DNA from 2 places in the Streptomyces sp. TLI_146 genome. Region 1 is predicted to be linked to the other one. Evidence: riboswitches for the same ligand, from Rfam matches in the RefSeq annotation. Region 1 holds a riboswitch; the other holds the start of a gene.
What was found. Region 1 has a riboswitch for glycine ahead of gcvP (aminomethyl-transferring glycine dehydrogenase). Riboswitches for the same ligand answer to the same signal wherever they lie in the genome.
Positions count from the first base shown of each region.

Region 2: it holds a riboswitch for glycine, as region 1 does, so the genes downstream of both, gcvT (glycine cleavage system aminomethyltransferase GcvT) here and gcvP (aminomethyl-transferring glycine dehydrogenase) in region 1, are expected to answer to the same signal.

Region 1 is NZ_PJMX01000001.1:2,166,716-2,171,122, reverse strand. It holds gene BX283_RS09965 (DNA polymerase IV) at 1-1,366, shown strand, start outside; gene BX283_RS09960 (PRC-barrel domain-containing protein) at 1,276-1,659, opposite strand; glycine riboswitch at 1,772-1,869, shown strand; gene gcvP (aminomethyl-transferring glycine dehydrogenase) at 2,064-4,407, shown strand, end outside.
Region 2 is NZ_PJMX01000001.1:6,211,152-6,215,558, reverse strand. It holds gene BX283_RS27885 (enhanced serine sensitivity protein SseB C-terminal domain-containing protein) at 1-348, opposite strand, end outside; gene BX283_RS27880 (enhanced serine sensitivity protein SseB) at 446-1,207, opposite strand; gene BX283_RS27875 (AAA family ATPase) at 1,329-1,958, opposite strand; glycine riboswitch at 2,088-2,210, shown strand; gene gcvT (glycine cleavage system aminomethyltransferase GcvT) at 2,354-3,466, shown strand; gene gcvH (glycine cleavage system protein GcvH) at 3,536-3,913, shown strand; gene glyA (serine hydroxymethyltransferase) at 3,937-4,407, shown strand, end outside.

The DNA of each region.
Region 1 (4,407 bases):
GGGCGGCCTCGGACCACGCGGTGTGGTGGCCACCGCGTCGTACGAGGCACGGCGCTTCGGTGCGCGATCCGCGATGCCGATGGCTCAGGCGAGACGGCTGTGTCCCAATGGCGCCTATCTGGTGCCGCGCTTCGGCTTCTACCGCTCGATCAGCGAGCAGGTGATGGAGTTGCTGGGGCGGCTGTCGCCCCTGGTGGAGCCCCTGAGCCTCGACGAGGCCTTCGTGGACCTGGAGGCCGGGGGAGTCGCGTGGGACGCCCAGTCGGCCCGTGAGGCCGGTCAGCGGCTGCGTGCCGACATCCGGGCGGTGACGGGTCTGACGGGGTCGGTGGGGCTCGCCGGGTCCAAGATGCTGGCGAAGATCGCCTCCGAGGAGGCCAAGCCCGACGGTCTCAGGCTCATAGAACCCGGCACCGAACGGGACATGCTCGCCCCGATGCCGGTGAGGACGCTGCCGGGGGTGGGCCCGGCGACCGGGGAGCATCTGCGCAGGGCCGGGATGACCACGGTCGCGGATCTCGCCGAAGCGGGCGAGGACGAGCTCGTACGGCTGCTCGGCAAGGCGCACGGGGCGTCGCTGCACCGGATGGCGCTCGGGCTCGACGACCGGCCGGTGGTGGCCGAGCGGGACACCAAGTCGGTGTCGGTCGAGGACACCTTCGACGTGGACCTGCACGACCGGGTGCGGGTGATGAACGAGGTGGGGCGGCTCGCAGACCGGTGTGTGCAGCGCCTGCGGGCGTCCGGGCACTCGGGCCGCACGATCGTCCTCAAGGTCCGCAGGTACGACTTCTCGACGCTGACCCGGTCGGAGACGCTCAGAGGGCCCACGGACGACCCCGCGGTGGTGCGCGAGGCGGCCGGCCGGCTGCTCGACTCCGTGGACACGACGGGCGGCGTGCGCCTCCTCGGGGTCGGGGTCAGCGGCCTCGCGGACTTCACGCAGGAGGACCTCTTCGCGCAGGCCGCCGGTGAGCGGGAGCCGGTCGAGGAGGCGGCCGCCGAGGAGGAGGCGGATCCGGCCGTCCCCGAGCAGACGGCGGCCGCCGACCCGGCCGAGCGGCACTGGCCGGCCGGGCACGATGTGCGCCACCGCGAGTTCGGCCCCGGCTGGGTGCAGGGCAGCGGGGTGGGGCGGGTCACCGTCCGGTTCGAGACGCCCACGTCGAAGGCGCCCGGACGGGTGCGGACGTTCCGGGTGGACGACCCCGACCTGGAGCCGTCCGAGCCGCTGCCGCTGGTGGCGGAGCCCGGGGAGACGGGTGACGCGGAGGGTCAGGCCTCGTCGTCCTCCTCGCCCGCGAGCCGTCCGAAGTCCCGGTCGGAGCCGGGCAGGGGATCGGGGGCGGCGATGTCGAGTCCGTAGTGGTGGTAGAGCTGGAGCTCCTGCTCGGGGGAGAGGTGGCGGCCGACGCCGAAGTCGGGAGCGTCCTTGATCAGCGCCCGGTCGTAGGGGATGTGCAGCGCCTCGTCGACGAGGGTGCTGGGCTCCAGGGGGACGAAGGCGTCCCGGCTGAACAGGCCGGTGCGTACGGCGGCCCACTCGGGCGCCCCGGTGGCGTCGTCGAGGTAGACCTCGTCCACCGTGCCGATCTTGTTGCCGTTGCGGTCGAACGCCTTGCGGCCGATCAGGCTGCGCGGATCGATATCGGTCTGCACGGTCCCTCCAACTGGTCGCAACTGCTCGTAAGCACTACGAAAGTGCACATCGCGGGCGTCGGCCACTCGAAGGATCAGGGCCGGAACGCGCTGGTACCCTGGCGGTGGCTGCTGACCCCGCGCGGGAGAGTCCTCCGGAGAGAAGTCCGGAGGCGCCGAAGGAGCAAATCCTCCCCGGAATCTCTCAGGCCCACGTACCGCGCGGACGAGGTCACTCTGGAAAGCAGGACGGGGGACGTGCGGGCAGCTGCCGTGCGCGCACCCTTTCCTCACCGACGGTGAAAGCCGGGACGCCCCCACGCGCCCCGGTGAAGCTCTCAGGTTGAGATGACAGAGGGGGAGGCCGTCCGGGCACCCGCGCCGTGGTGCCCCTCGCAGGTCGTGCAGACCAGGAGGCCTCCGTAATGACCGCCAACCGCATGCCGCTCACCGAGCTCGAGCGTGGCATCCCCTTCGAGCAGCGTCACATCGGGCCCGATGCCGAGGCCCAGGCGAAGATGCTCGCGCAGGTCGGCTACGGCTCGCTCGACGAGCTGACCGCCGCTGCGGTGCCGGACGTGATCAAGAGCGCCGAGGCGCTGGGTCTGCCCGGCGCCCGCACCGAGGCCGAGGTCCTGGCCGAGCTGCGCTCCCTCGCCGACCGCAACAAGGTCCTGGCCCCGATGATCGGCCTGGGCTACTACGGCACGTTCACCCCGCCGGTGATCCTGCGCAACGTCATGGAGAACCCGGCCTGGTACACGGCGTACACGCCGTACCAGCCGGAGATCTCGCAGGGCCGTCTGGAGGCGCTGCTCAACTTCCAGACCGTCGTCGCCGACCTCACCGGGCTGCCGACCTCCGGCGCCTCGCTGCTCGACGAGGGCACCGCGGCCGCCGAGGCGCTCGCGCTCTCGCGCCGCGTCGGCAAGGTCAAGGGCGGGGTCTTCCTCGTCGACGCCGACACGCTGCCGCAGACCGTCGCCGTCATAGAGACGCGCGCCGAGCCGACCGGTGTCGAGGTCGTCGTCGCCGACCTGAGCCACGGCATCCCGGCCGAGATCGCCGAGCGCGGTGTCTTCGGTGTGCTGCTCCAGTACCCCGGCGCCTCCGGCGAGGTCCGCGACCTCAAGCCCGTCATCGACGAGGCCCACGAGCTGGGCGCGATCGTCACCGTCGCCGCCGACCTGCTCGCCCTGACCCTGCTGACCTCGCCCGGCGAGCTCGGCGCGGACATCGCGGTGGGCACCACCCAGCGCTTCGGCGTCCCGATGGGCTTCGGCGGCCCGCACGCCGGCTACATGGCGGTCCAGGAGAAGTTCGCCCGCAGCCTGCCCGGCCGCCTGGTCGGCGTCTCCGTGGACGCGGACGGCAACCGGGCGTACCGCCTGGCCCTGCAGACCCGTGAGCAGCACATCCGCCGCGAGAAGGCCACCAGCAACATCTGTACGGCGCAGGTCCTGCTCGCCGTCATGGCCGGTATGTACGCGGTCTACCACGGCCCCGACGGACTGCGGCAGATCGCCCGGCGCACCCACCGGTACGCGGTGATCCTCGCCGAGGGGCTGCGCGCCGCCGGTGTGGAGGTCGTGCACGGCTCGTACTTCGACACGCTGACCGTCAAGGTCCCCGGCAAGGCCGCCGAGGCCGTCGCCGCCGCCCGTGACGGCGGGGTCAACCTGCACCTGGTGGACGCCGACACCGTCTCGATCGCCTGCGACGAGACCACCGACCGCGACCGCATCGCCGCCGTCTGGGCCGCCTTCGGCGCCGAGGGCGACATCGAGGCGCTGGACGCCGCGGCCGCCGACACGCTGCCGGACGCGCTGCTGCGCTCCGACGAGGTCCTGACCCACCCGGTCTTCCACCAGCACCGCTCCGAGACCGCGATGCTGCGCTACCTGCGCAAGCTCGCCGACCGCGACTACGCGCTGGACCGCGGCATGATCCCGCTCGGCTCCTGCACCATGAAGCTGAACGCGACCACCGAGATGGAGCCGGTCACCTGGCCCGAGTTCGGCCAGATGCACCCCTTCGCGCCGGCCGAGCAGGCCGGGGGCTACCTCACGCTCATCCACGAGCTGGAGGAGCGCCTCGCCGAGGTCACCGGGTACGACGCGGTCTCCATCCAGCCCAACGCCGGTTCGCAGGGCGAGCTCGCGGGTCTGCTCGCGGTGCGCGCCTACCACCGGGCCAACGGCGACGAGCAGCGCACGGTCTGCCTCATCCCGTCCTCCGCGCACGGCACCAACGCCGCCAGCGCCGTGATGGCCGGCATGAAGGTCGTCGTGGTGAAGACCGCCGACGACGGCGAGGTAGACATCGCCGACCTGCGCGCCAAGATCGAGCAGTACCGCGACGAGCTCTCGGTGCTGATGATCACCTACCCGTCCACGCACGGGGTGTTCGAGGAGCACGTCGCGGACATCTGCGGCGAGGTGCACGACGCGGGCGGCCAGGTCTACGTCGACGGCGCCAACCTCAACGCGCTGGTGGGCCTCGCCAAGCCGGGCAAGTTCGGCGGCGATGTCTCGCACCTCAACCTGCACAAGACGTTCTGCATCCCGCACGGCGGCGGCGGCCCCGGCGTCGGCCCGGTCGGTGTGCGCGCGCACCTCGCGCCGTACCTGCCGAACCACCCGCTCCAGCCGGGCGCCGGCCCGGAGACGGGCGTCGGCCCGATCTCGGCCGCCCCGTGGGGCTCGGCGGGCATCCTGCCGATCTCGTGGGCGTACGTGCGTCTGATGGGTGGCGAGGGCCTCAAGCGGG
Region 2 (4,407 bases), 4.0 Mb from region 1:
CCCGCCGCCGGGGGCGTGCGGGTTGAGCCAGATCCCGTACCGGTCGGGGTAGAGGGTGCGGGCGATGTCACGGCCGGTGACCACCTCGTGGGCCCGGTTCCAGCCGCTGGCGGAGAGCTCCTGGGCGGAGGTCACACAGGGCGCGTACGCCACCCCGTCGACCTCCATGTTCCCGTACTGCGCGTCGGGGGCGCCGGGCCGGCCGTGCCAGAGCAGCATCCACAGCCGGCCGGAGGAGGGGTCGGCGAGGGCGTGCAGCAGCGCCTCGTACGCGTCGTAGCGTCCGGGGGCCACCTGGCGCAGCATGTGCTCGACCTGCCCGGCCGCCGCGGTGCCTGACGCACTCACCCTGGGTCCCGCCCCTCTTCGTTCCCCCGCGCCGCCGGTGCACAGGCGTGCGGCCGTGGGGGTCTACGGATTATGAAACCAGCTTATGCGGGAGCGGCTAGGGGGTGGCCCGCGTGTAGAAGGGGCGCACTCGCTCGCGCATCCAGTCGCCCACCGGGTCCTGGGCCACGTCGAGCAGCACCAGGTTCACCGGCCAGCCGACCGGGACCCGGCCCAGCGCCCGGCCCAGCGCCTCCATGGGGGCGTTGCGCCCGGCCCCGTCCCAGGTGGAGAACTCCACGCCGATGAAGAGCGTCGGGGAGTCGCCCTCGATGGAGGCCAGCGCGCGGCGGGCGGTGCGCACCACGCCGGTGGCGTCGAACTCCTCGGCCGCGGCGGACAGGAAGTCGACCGGGTCCTCCTGCCAGTCGGGCTCGAAGAGCCGCACCCGGGCGCCGGAGGCGGGCCCGTCGAGCGCGGTGCGCCCGGTGCGGCACAGCTCGGCGACGGCGGGCGGCGGCAGCGGTACGCCGACGGCGCCCTCCGGGTTCAGCGCGATGCCGAGCTGCGGGGGCAGACCGCGGGCGAACTCCACGGCGGGGGCCACGGCGAACGACATGTGCGGGCCGACGCACTGGAGGAACTGCTGCTCGGAGCTGTAGACGGGGACGTAGGGCAGGCCCGCGATCTCCATGGTGGGGAGGTCCAGGTCGGCGCTGTCCCGGCTGCCGCCGTTGGGGAGGGGGATCCAGACCGGGTTGCGTCCCAGGACCTCTATCAGCCGGGGGCCCGCGCCCGGGACGCCGAGCGAGGCCGCCAGCGCCTCCTCCAGCTCGTTGCCCGGCCAGCCTCCGCCGCCGTGTGGGTGGAGCAGGTCCATCTGCCGTCCTTCATCTGCGAGCCGATTCTGGCTGGTGGTCGCGCCCACGCGGCGGAGCCGCACATGTCACAGCCCCGCGCCCCTGAAAAGCAGGAGGTTGCGTCGTCCCCGTGCTCAAACTCTAGCCCCGGCCGGGGCCCTCCTCGAAGGCGATCCGGTTCACCGTCTGTGCCGCCTCCCTGTCCAGCAGCACCGCCGACGCCACCCCTCTCGGCAGGCGGCCCCGCGCCACCGCGGCTATCAGGCGGGGCACCGCCCTGGAGTGGCGGGCGAAGGCGTACGAGGAGACCTTGCGGCCACGGGCGACCTGGCCCGCCAGGGCCGTCTCCGGGGAGACGTCGAGCAGCACCAGGTGCAGCGCGCGGCCGCCCCGCGCCGCGGCCCGCGCCAGCGACCAGCGCACCCAGGCGTGGGTGCCGCAGTCGTGGACCGCCAGGCCGCCGCCCGACCGCAGCGCCCGGTGCATCCGCAGGAAGTGGGCGACCCTTACTACCGGCCGGTACAGCGCGTACGGCACCCCGCCCATCCGGGCCTCCCAGGCGCGGCGGGTGTCCTGCGAGTCGATGCCGACGCCGGTGACGGCCCGGCGCAGCAGGGTCGTCTTGCCGCTGCCGGGCAGGCCGGAGACCACCACCACGTCCCCCTCGGCGAACCGGAGCGTGTGCGGTGAGCGACCGCCCCGGCCGCGCAGGTCCCGTACCACCGGAACCGGGGCGTCCGCGTGCGTCGCCGCCGTCGTGTGAACCGTCATCGGTGCTCCCCCTGCCGGGTCGTGCGACCCTTTCCCCATGCGCGTAAAAGGATGGTAATGAGACTCGGGTGATGTTCTGCCCGTGGGAGGCGTGCAATGATGTGCGCGCCAAACTGCATACCGGCCGCTTGAATCCACGCGGGAGAGTCCCCGGCAGTTCCCCCAAGGCCCCAGAAGGCCGGGAGGACCGCGGGGCGCCGAAGGAGCAAGTCCCTCCCTTGAATCTCTCAGGCCCCGTACCGCGTGGATGAGGCAGATCTGAAAAGCGAGTCGCGCGTTCCCGGACGGCGCGGCTCCACCCAAGGTGCAAGCCGGGTCTCCCGGCGAACCTCTCAGGTTCCGATGACAGATGGGGAGGATCGTCCTCGCCGTCATGCCCTGGGAGTCACACCCTCATGAGCAATCCCCGTCTCACCGCCCTTGACGCAACTCACCGTTCGCTGGGCGCGACCATGACCGACTTCGCCGGCTGGGACATGCCGCTGCGGTACGGCAGCGAGCGCGACGAGCACACCGCCGTGCGCACCAGGGCCGGTCTCTTCGACCTCTCCCACATGGGCGAGATCACCGTCACCGGCCCGCAGGCCGTGCAGGCGCTGGACTACGCGCTGGTCGGCAACATGAGCACCATCGGCGTGGGCCGCGCCCGCTACACGATGATCTGCCAGGAGGACGGCGGCATCGTCGACGACCTGATCGTCTACCGCCTCGGCGAGGACGAGTACATGGTCGTCGCCAACGCCGGCAACGCCCAGGTCGTCCTGGACGCGATCACCGAGCGCGCGGCCGCCTTCGACGCCGAGGTCCGCGACGACCGCGACAACTACGCGCTGCTCGCCGTCCAGGGCCCCGAGTCCCCCGGCATCCTGAAGTCGCTCACCGACGCCGACCTGGACGGCCTGAAGTACTACGCGGGCCTGCCCGGCACCGTGGCCGGCGTCCCGGCGCTGATCGCCCGTACGGGCTACACCGGCGAGGACGGCTTCGAGCTCTTCGTGGCCCCGGCCGACGCCGAGAAGCTGTGGCAGGCGCTCACCGAGGCGGGCAAGGACGCGGGCCTGGTGCCGTGCGGTCTGTCCTGCCGCGACACGCTGCGCCTGGAGGCGGGCATGCCGCTGTACGGGCACGAGCTGACCACCTCCCTCACCCCGTTCGACGCGGGGCTCGGCCGGGTCGTGAAGTTCGAGAAGGACGGCGACTTCGTGGGCCGCGCCGCCCTGGAGGCCGCCGCCGAGCGCGCCGCCGCGAAGGCTCCCCGCAAGCTGGTCGGTCTGGTCGCCGAGGGCCGCCGGGTGCCGCGCGCCGGGTTCTCCGTGGTGGCGGGCGGCGAGGTCGTCGGCGAGGTGACCTCGGGCGCCCCGTCGCCGACGCTGGGCAAGCCGATCGCCATGGCGTACGTGGACGCCGCGCACGCCGAACCGGGCACCTCCGGTGTCGGCGTCGACATCCGCGGTACGCATGAGCCGTACGAGGTCGTGGCGCTGCCGTTCTACAAGCGGCAGAAGTGACCCCTCGCACACGCACCGCATGACTTTCCCGTTCACCACCACTCCCCCTCGTACAGGAGAATTCAGGTCATGAGCAACCCTCAGCAGCTGCGTTACAGCAAGGAGCACGAGTGGCTGTCGGCCACGGAGGACGGTGTGGCGACGGTCGGCATCACCGAGTTCGCGGCCAACGCGCTCGGTGACGTCGTCTTCGCCCAGCTCCCGGCGGTCGGCGACACCGTCACCGCGGGCGAGACCTGCGGCGAGCTGGAGTCGACCAAGTCGGTCAGCGACCTGTACTCGCCGGTCTCCGGCGAGGTCGTCGCGGCCAACCAGGACGTCGTCGACGACCCGTCGCTGGTGAACTCCGCCCCCTTCGAGGGCGGCTGGCTGTTCAAGGTGCGCGTCGCCGAGGAGCCGGGCGACCTGCTCTCCGCCGACGAGTACACCGCCTTCGCCGCCGGCTGACCTACCACTCCAGGGAACTTCCGATGTCGCTTCTGAACCAGTCCCTCCATGAGCTGGACCCGGACGTCGCCGCCGCCGTCGACGCCGAGCTCGTCCGCCAGCAGTCCACCCTCGAAATGATCGCCTCGGAGAACTTCGCTCCGGTCGCGGTCATGGAGGCCCAGGGCACGGTCCTCACCAACAAGTACGCCGAGGGCTACCCGGGCCGCCGCTACTACGGCGGCTGCGAGCACGTGGACGTGACCGAGCAGATCGCGATCGACCGGGTCAAGGACCTGTTCGGCGCGGAGTACGCCAACGTCCAGCCGCACTCCGGCGCCTCCGCCAACCAGGCCGCCCTGTTCGCGATCGCCCAGCCCGGCGACACGATCCTCGGCCTGGACCTGGCGCACGGCGGCCACCTCACCCACGGCATGCGGCTGAACTTCTCCGGCAAGCAGTTCAACGTGGTCCCGTACCACGTCGACGACGCCGGTCTGGTCGACATGGCCGAG